4 regions of the Pseudoalteromonas sp. AOP31-A2-14 genome follow, and region 2 is predicted to be linked to each of the others. Evidence: predicted binding sites of a transcription regulator. Region 2 holds the regulator's gene; each other region holds the start of a gene.
The links. The regulator sigma-54, encoded in region 2, starts transcription at its own class of promoters, with help from an activator protein. The targets are predictions, from matches to a motif close to GTTGGCACGNNNNTNGNNT.

Region 1 (2,206 bases), 300 kb from region 2:
AAAACTTGCCCACGAATAGCCTTTAATTGCCGTTGACTATCGGCATCTGGATGCTGGCGCAATAACCGTTGTGCACGACCATCAATGACACTCAATGGGGCACCTAATTCATGGGCCACACCACTGACCACCTGGCCAATTGCAGCCATAGTTTCTTGCTCTTTAAGTTGCCGTTCTGTGGTATTGATTTCATCAAGCATATGATTCAACCCTTTAGCTACCTCTTGTAGCTCAATAGGTCCCTGTGGTGGCGCCCGGTAACGTCTATCGCCGCTGGCAACACGGCGCATACTGGTGACTAGTTCATTAATTGGATGGCCAATCACTCGTTTATGGCCACGCCACATTATTAATAAACTGAGTAACGCCAAAGCCAGCCAACTTAGCCAAGCTAAAGTAGACAATTTTGCCAGTGATTTTTCAAAGTCACTAGCCTTACGGCTAATTTGTAATAAGCCGTGAATTTGACCACTTCGATTAATAATTGGTAAAAAATGAGAAAATAAGGATTGTCCTGATACTGAGCGATAACCATCCTGCTGCTGGCCGGTACTCACGACTTCTGAGGCGAGTTGACTATCGGTTAAATCACGCTCAATCACTCCAGTGGCAGCCACTAATCGACCATCAACGTCGTAAATCGAAGCACCATATACTCGACCAATAGTAAATACCGACTCCAAATGCGCATTGATAGCATCTGTATCTTGATTTAATAACGCGTCGCTAATAGGTATACGTATGGCACGCCCTATTAGCTCTAAATCTGTACGCATACTCGTTGTGACTAACTCATTGGTGAACGTCAAGCCAAAACGAATGGCTAACCCGGCTAGTAATAACATAGGTAATACAACAAAAAACAATAAGCTACGTTGCAAGCTACCACGATGCAAATGGCGAAAACTGGTTAAATTTGTCACAACCCCTCCTAATGTGTGTCAATAGTATACACAACAACCTTACTGCAATAAAGTTACACTATATAAAGCAAACAACAAAAACATTAAAATCAACAGCTTAACTAAAACATACAAGTTGGCACACTCTTCGCACCCTATTAATGAACTCAACTAAAAGGAGTAACATCTATGAAAAAGAACACTATTGCACTATGTATCGCCGCATTATCTTTATCTACTGCTGCAGGTATGGCCAATGCCAACTCAGGTGCGCCACAACAAATGCAACAGCAATCGGTTGAGATGAGTGACGCTAAATTATTAAAATTCAGTATGGCTATGGACTCAATCAGTCAAATAAATAGCAAGTACGAAGCTAAATTTCAGGGCGTTGAAGATACCGAGAAAGCGCAGGAAATTCAGCAACAAGCACAAAGTGAAATGCTTGAAGCGGTAAAAAAATCCGGTTTAAGTGTTGAAGAATACAGCGTTATTGCACAACAAGCGCAACAAGATGAGCAATTACGTGACCGCATACTAAGTATGTCACGTGATAGCGAATAATTAACGTTAAAAGTGCAGCGTGTGTTGATGCAGATTATATGCATTAACACGCGCCTATTTGTATAAAAGCTTAATATGCTCAGTCACGAGCTATAAATACGATTAAGCTTTCTTTATTTCATCCCTTTTCCTTCTTACTATAGTTATCTATTTAAAAGCATAATCTGCAAAGAAAATTGCGCTATACTGACGCAAATTTTTTTCAAGTAGGTCGCTATGGCTCTTAAATCTACTATCATCAAAGCGCAATTATCGCTAAGCGATATGGACCGCCACCTTTACCAAGACTTTAATTTAACGTTGGCGCAGCATTCATCTGAAAACGCACAACGCTTAATGGTACGTTTACTTGCTTATGCACTAAATGTGTGTGAAGGGCTTGAGTTTACTAAAGGCTTATCTGCTGACGATGAGCCTGAAATTTGGCATAAAAATTATAGCAATGAAATAGAACTATGGGTTGAGCTAGGTTTACCTGATGAAAAACGCGTTAAAAAAGCCTGTAATAAATCTAAAAATGTAGTGCTGTATACTTATGGTGAAAATAACCAGGCAGTTTGGTGGAAAAAATATCAACAAAAACTGCACGACTTTAAAAATTTGAGCATTTTTAGTTTAGACTTTGCTGCAACACAATCACTAGCAGAGTTAGTTGACCGTAATATATCACTAACTATTACTATCCAGGATGGTGATGTATGGGTAAGCTCTGATTCAGCTAATATTGAAATAAAACCTGT
Region 2 (2,206 bases):
GTTGACCCTATTTCAGTGTTAGATATAAAGAAGATTATTGAACACCTTAAAAACCGAGGTATAGGCGTACTTATTACTGATCACAATGTACGAGAAACCCTTGATGTTTGTGAAAAAGCCTACATTGTTTCTCATGGGGAGCTAATTGCATCTGGCACTCCTGAAAACGTATTAAATAATAAAACAGTGCGCGATGTTTACCTAGGTGAACAGTTTAGACTCTAAATCGACTAGCATCTGCTAGTATTAATTATGACAACATTTTAAAAAGGATTGTTAGAGATACATGAGGCAATCATTACAGCTGCGCATGGGCCAGCAACTTACAATGACACCACAGCTGCAACAAGCGATACGCCTGCTGCAACTTAGTACATTGGATCTCCAGCAAGAAATACAAGAAGCGCTAGATAGCAACCCATTACTTGAGGTTGAAGAACAAAATTTTAGTGACGAAAATGCTGGTAAAAATGAACAAAAGCAAGATACAGATGATGTCACGGTTAGCGCTTCGCCAGACGAAACCTCAAGCGAATACGAACAAGAAAGCTCAGAAGCATTAACTAAAGAAACCGTGAGTGACGAAATGGCAATGGACGTTACGTGGGATGAGTACATGAGTGCAGCCCCTAATTCGTCATCAGGGCCAATGCCTGAAGATGAATCTATTTATCAAGGTGCATCAACAGAAACACTGCACGAATATTTAATGTGGCAACTACAGTTAACGCCATTTAGTCCCACTGATGAGGCGATCGCTTTAGCTATTGTTGAAGGCATCGATGAATCAGGTATTTTAACCGTTAGTTGTGAAGACTTATTAGAAAGCTTGAATCAAGGCGGCGAAGAAGAAATAGAACTTGATGAAATACAAGCTGTGTTAAAGAGAATTCAACTTTTTGACCCAATCGGCATCGGCGCACGCAGCTTACCTGAATGCCTATGTATTCAACTAAATCAATTTGATCCCGCAACCCCTTGGATTAGCGAGACAAAAAAGGTTCTAACTGATCATATCGATTTATTAGCCAGTCGTGATTACCGTACTTTAATGAAAAAGACTAAGCTTAAAGAAGACGAGCTTAAAGAGGTTATGACGCTCATTCACAGTCTCAATCCCAAGCCGGCTGATACCATTGTGCGTGAAGAATCTGAGTACGTTATTCCTGATGTGTCAGTGAAGAAAATAAAAGGCCGCTGGATAGTTGAGCTTAACCCCGACAGCATGCCAAAAATTCGTGTAAACAGCCAGTATGCGGCAATGTCTCGCTCTGTTAAATCAAGCAGTGACAGCCAGTTCATTCGCTCTCATCTGCAAGAAGCCAAATGGTTTATTAAAAGCTTAGAAAGCCGTAACGATACTTTATTAAAAGTAACTAACTGCATTGTGCAGCAACAACAAGGTTTTTTTGAACATGGACCCGAAGCTATGCGCCCAATGGTTTTAAATGATGTAGCTGAAATGGTGGAAATGCATGAGTCAACAATTTCGCGAGTAACTACGCAAAAATATATGCATACTCCACGCGGTATTTTTGAGTTGAAATACTTTTTTTCAAGTCATGTAAGCACCGAAAATGGGGGGGAATGCTCATCAACAGCTATTCGTGCTCTGATCAAAAAGCTAGTCAGCGCAGAAAACTCAGCGAAACCGTTGAGTGATAGCAAAATAGCAGATATATTGGCAGAGCAAGGAATAAAAGTGGCTAGACGCACCATTGCAAAATACCGCGAGTCGCTTGCTATTCCACCATCGAACCAAAGAAAAAGTTTGATTTAAGGCGTTAACACACAGAAGGAAAATGCTTATGCAATTAAATTTAACGGGTCGCCATGTAGATATTACTGATTCATTAAGAGACTATGTAAATAGTAAATTTGCGAAGCTAGAAAGGCACTTTGATCATATAAACAATGTGCATGTCATTCTTGATGTAGTAAAACTAAAGCAAAAAGCAGAAGCCACTTTACATGTCAGTGGCGCGGAGTTGTTCGCTTCGACACAGCACCAAGACATGTACGCCGCGATTGACGGACTTATAAATAAACTAGACCGCCAAGTAATCAAACACAAAGAGAAGATTGCTCGACATTAATCCTATGAAATTAAGCTCACTTACTTGTCAGGACTGCAGTAAAGCTGCGGTCCTTTTTAATAGCAAAAAACGCATTATTGAATTCATAAGCCAGCTAGCCCACGAGCAGT
Region 3 (2,206 bases), 2.1 Mb from region 2:
CCCCATGATTCTATTGACCAATAACCTGCGTCATCCAGTTTACTCGCAATTGGTAACATGTCATCAAGGCGCATACGTGTAGCCAGCAATGATTGGTGTGCGTCACGTAGTACAAGCTCTGTCAGTTTTAATTTAGCCATGAATTACCTCTTAGAATTATTGTTTGTTATTGTATTGAGCAATGGCCGCACTGATCGCAGCAACATGTTCACTAGGAACACCCTTTGCTTGAATTGACGCCTTTCGAGCAAGCGGCGCAACGGGATTTTCAAACCGCGCAGCTATTTTGGACATAAGTGAAATAGCCCAAATTAAAAACGAAAGAAAAAGAAATACTCCCACCATGCCTGTCAGCATTAAACTTGCCGCGGTAGTAAGTAAAGCACCTACATCCATCTTGCTCCCCTTGATAACTCAACCGAACAATTAAATAAAAATCCGATTATACTTAATATTTATGCACTAATCATAACAAAGCTCTATTTATTGTCTAGCACTTTGTCAAATGGTATAACCAATTACTACTAAAGTAACATATCAATATTTAACTTAATACTGTTGATAACAATGAAAACCGATAGGACTTAAACGATAAAAGCACTCGATATAGATAATAATTATAAAAGCGAAAAAACATGTGAGATTTAGCGCTTTAAAATAATGGCACTATAAAGAAAGTTAACTTAACATGAAATTGGTCTTACCAAGAATAAAATAGATATTATACGCTTATTTACGTATAAAACTCTCTGCGCCATAACTTACATTAATGGTATGAATAAGTTACATGACAAGTCGTAAAAATTACGTAACACTCAAATATACCCAGCTTGGAAAATAAATTAAAACAATAAAAATCAACAACTTAAAAAGTGGCACGTAACTCGCTTATCAATGATACGAACGATTTAGATGAACCAAGGAGAATACAATGTTACGCTGGACAATTACGTTTCTAGTTATTGCGTTAATCGCTGCAGTGTTAGGTTTTGGTGGTATCGCTGGTGCTGCTGCAGGAATAGCAAAAATAATCTTTTTTATATTTTTAGTACTATTAGTTATTTCATTAGTTTCTGGTGCCTTACGAGGAAAAAAACCCTAGATACTAATTAACTTATTAATCTTTTTAACCTTCGACAAGGAATTACATTATGAAATCATCAACAATTAAAGCAGGTGTTATCGCATTATTCGCAAGTTTTTTTATTATGGGTTGTGAAGATAACCATGCTGAGGATGCCGGAGAGCGCATTGATGAAGCTGTAACAGACGTGCAAAATGGTGTTGAAGACGCCTGTGAAGAAGCTAAAGAAGGCATGAATGCTGAAGAAACGAATTGCTAATAGCAATTTAGTTTAAAATTAAAAAAGCGACCCAATTGGGTCGCTTTTTTGTTATTAATTAAACCTATCTTATACTTAATTAAAGTCTTGCTTCAAGCATAAGGCGTTTCATATCGCGCACGGCTTTGTCTAAACCATCAATGGCTGCGCGAGCAATAATTGCATGGCCAATATTTAGTTCATATATTTCGGGCATTGCGGCAATCGGTTTTACATTGTGATAATGCAGTCCGTGGCCTGCATTGACGACTAAGCCAATACTAGCAGCATACTCTACACCTTGGCGGATATGTTCAAGCTCTTTTTGTGTGTCAGCATCATTTTGTGCATCCGCATAAGCGCCAGTATGAATTTCAACATAAGGGGCATTACACACTTTTGCGGCATCTAACTGGGCTTTATCTGCATCAATAAATAATGACACTTTAATGCCCTCATTGCTAAGCCTGGTAGTAGCTGCTTTTATTTTATCAAGATTTCCTGCCACATCTAAACCACCTTCAGTGGTAAGCTCTTCTCGCTTTTCAGGCACTAGGCAAACATATTCAGGCTGTATTTCAAGAGCAATATCAATCATCTCATCGGTTACCGCAATTTCAAGATTCATACGAGTTTGAATAGTTTTAGCCATAACATACACATCACGATCTTGAATATGACGTCTGTCTTCACGTAAATGAATAGTGATACCGTCCGCCCCCGCATGCTCTGCCACACTTGCAGCGTGTGCAGGATCAGGGTAACTAGTGCCGCGAGCTTGGCGTAAAGTAGCAATATGATCAACGTTTACACCTAAAAGAATGTCTTTCATGTTTTTACCTGTTTTTAAATTATTTAATAAAAAGCTCACGGCTTTTCAATGG
Region 4 (2,206 bases), 2.5 Mb from region 2:
GCTATATCATGCTCATCACAAAAGCGAATTAAATAATGCCAAATATCTTAAGGCTTATTCATACTTTGCCAGCTGCTGCGCAGGCTGTTGGCAAAACTGACAAACTTTTCTTTAATGGTACGTTTTATTTTAATTTCAACTGAGCCTAATATCACCTCGCCTTCGATGGTAATCGTCGGACCTTGACGTTTATTAAGCGAGACCGATTTGTTTTCAACACTGCCTATAATACTAAATATTTTTGATACAACATTAACGTGTTCAGGTACATAAATTTCGTCGCTGCCTAATACGCAACGCACATGAATAGTGACGTGTTGGTGTTCAAAAATAGCATCCGTAAAATCAAGCTCAATAGAGCCCAACACGTTAGTTAGGTAAATATGCTTGGGCACTAACCACTGGCCGCTACGTTCGTTAGAACCTAAGATACTACGTAGCTGTAGGGTTTCTTCTGTGCTGTTGTGGCTATAGTTTGGCGTAAATTGCGCATGCTTTTCGCTATGGTAGTTTTTATCTACTTTTAGTTCTAAATCACTGACTAAACCAATCAGTGCTTCATTATTGCTAGCCTCCATGGCTTTATCTAAGCGTCGCTCAAATGCATCAGCAGAGATCACTGCATGGCTGTAGTTATAGATCAGCTGGTCTATCACTTCTTCTCGCACTTGTTCGATGGGACGATCTGCTAATTTTACGCTCATGGTTATTCCTTATATATTTTTAACAAACTAGAAAGCAATACTCACGCCACTTTTTTTACTAATAATATCAGCTAATTATATTTAAATGTAATTATAATCATTAGTTATATTAACGATAGATTAATAAAAAATGCTATTTTATAGTCAATTCTACATTAGCTGAATAAATTACTTGTCCGTCTGTAAATAATTACCAAAGATATTATTCACTGTTAAAGTTAAACCGTAACCTACTGATTATTAATAATTATAATCTTGGCATGCTATTCGCTTAGATATAACTGTCTTTAATCAGAAGGAGAGAGATTATGAAAACATTTAATAAGTCTATGATCGCCGCATTAGTTCTAGGTACAACAGCTATGGGTGCAAATGCTAGTAATTGGGAAAATGAAAGTAAAGATGCGTGGATTGATGGTAAAGCAGAAACCGTTCTGCTAATGAATACCAACTTAAATAATTTTGACATCAATACAGATGTTAAAAACGGCGAAGTCGTTTTAACGGGTAAAGTAAATAACGACCTTGATAAAGAATTGGCTGAAGAGCTAGTGTTAAGCCTTGAAGGCGTTAGTGATATTGATAATCAACTTACCGTGGTTAAAGACGCTAAAACAGCAAATTCTGCGATGGATAAAGAGATGGACGACTCAGAAAGTGATTTAACAGATGCTAAAATTAGCACGGTGATCACTACTCGTTACTTATTTACCTCAGAAGTGGGTGGCACTGACATTGATGTCGATACCGACAATGGTGTAGTAACACTTAATGGTTCTGTTAAATCAGATGCTGAAAAACAATTAGCGGTTAAAATTGCCAAAAATGCTGAAGATGTTCGCAGCGTAGTTGATGAACTGACTGTTGTTGCTGAATAATTTAAGTTATAAATTATCAAAAAGCCCAGTATTGCTGGGCTTTTCTATGTTTAACGGCTGTCTATTTAAGATCAAACACCTTAATCAACTATTTTAGCAAAAGCTTCACCCATGCGGGTCACTGTTTCAGGCTGCTCTGAGTCTAAAATATCCGCTTTATTAGCACCCCAAGCAAGCACCACTGTCGAGCCCAATTTAAAGCGCCCCATTTCTTCACCTTTTTTAAGCGTAATAGCTTGTTCGCCTGATTTAGGGTAGTTCCAGCTAAATACATCTTTACCTGCCGGTGGCGTGACAGTACCCGCCCAAACAGTTTCAATGCTTGCAACAATTGTAGCACCAACTAAGACCATTGCTAATGGGCCAATTTCAGTATCAAAAATAGCCACAACACGCTCGTTACGCGCAAATAGGTTAGGGACATTTTGTGCTGTTAATGGGTTTACAGAAAATAAATCACCTGGCACGTAAATCATTTTACTCAGCGTGCCATCAATCGGCATATGAATTCGGTGATAGTCTTTCGGCGCTAAATAAATAGTCGCAAATTTACCACCAAGCATAGGCTCGCTGTCTTTTTCATTACCACCTAATAACGCTTGTAAGCTGTAATTGTGGCCTTTA

Region 1: a site for sigma-54 is predicted at 1,038-1,056, ahead of ACT3S9_RS00700 (DUF4168 domain-containing protein). Genes of this name have one in related genera too.
Region 3: a site for sigma-54 is predicted at 872-890, ahead of ACT3S9_RS11605 (DUF1328 domain-containing protein). Genes of this name have one in related genera too.
Region 4: a site for sigma-54 is predicted at 959-977, ahead of ACT3S9_RS13635 (BON domain-containing protein). Genes of this name have one in related genera too.

Annotation. Positions count from the first base shown of each region.
Region 1 covers NZ_JBQSXI010000001.1:160,567-162,772, reverse strand. Annotated here, with positions in the region: gene ACT3S9_RS00705 (sensor histidine kinase) at 1-923, opposite strand, end outside; gene ACT3S9_RS00700 (DUF4168 domain-containing protein) at 1,092-1,466, shown strand; gene ACT3S9_RS00695 (YaeQ family protein) at 1,683-2,206, shown strand, end outside.
Region 2 covers NZ_JBQSXI010000001.1:459,669-461,874, reverse strand. Annotated here, with positions in the region: gene lptB (LPS export ABC transporter ATP-binding protein) at 1-225, shown strand, start outside; gene ACT3S9_RS02120 (RNA polymerase factor sigma-54) at 287-1,780, shown strand; gene hpf (ribosome hibernation promoting factor) at 1,809-2,096, shown strand; gene ACT3S9_RS02110 (PTS sugar transporter subunit IIA) at 2,101-2,206, shown strand, end outside.
Region 3 covers NZ_JBQSXI010000001.1:2,509,738-2,511,943, forward strand. Annotated here, with positions in the region: gene oadA (sodium-extruding oxaloacetate decarboxylase subunit alpha) at 1-140, opposite strand, end outside; gene ACT3S9_RS11600 (OadG family protein) at 157-396, opposite strand; gene ACT3S9_RS11605 (DUF1328 domain-containing protein) at 932-1,102, shown strand; gene ACT3S9_RS11610 (hypothetical protein) at 1,152-1,343, shown strand; gene pdxJ (pyridoxine 5'-phosphate synthase) at 1,423-2,154, opposite strand; gene recO (DNA repair protein RecO) at 2,174-2,206, opposite strand, start outside.
Region 4 covers NZ_JBQSXI010000001.1:2,939,080-2,941,285, forward strand. Annotated here, with positions in the region: gene ACT3S9_RS13630 (LiaF domain-containing protein) at 48-704, opposite strand; gene ACT3S9_RS13635 (BON domain-containing protein) at 1,013-1,582, shown strand; gene asd (archaetidylserine decarboxylase) at 1,663-2,206, opposite strand, start outside.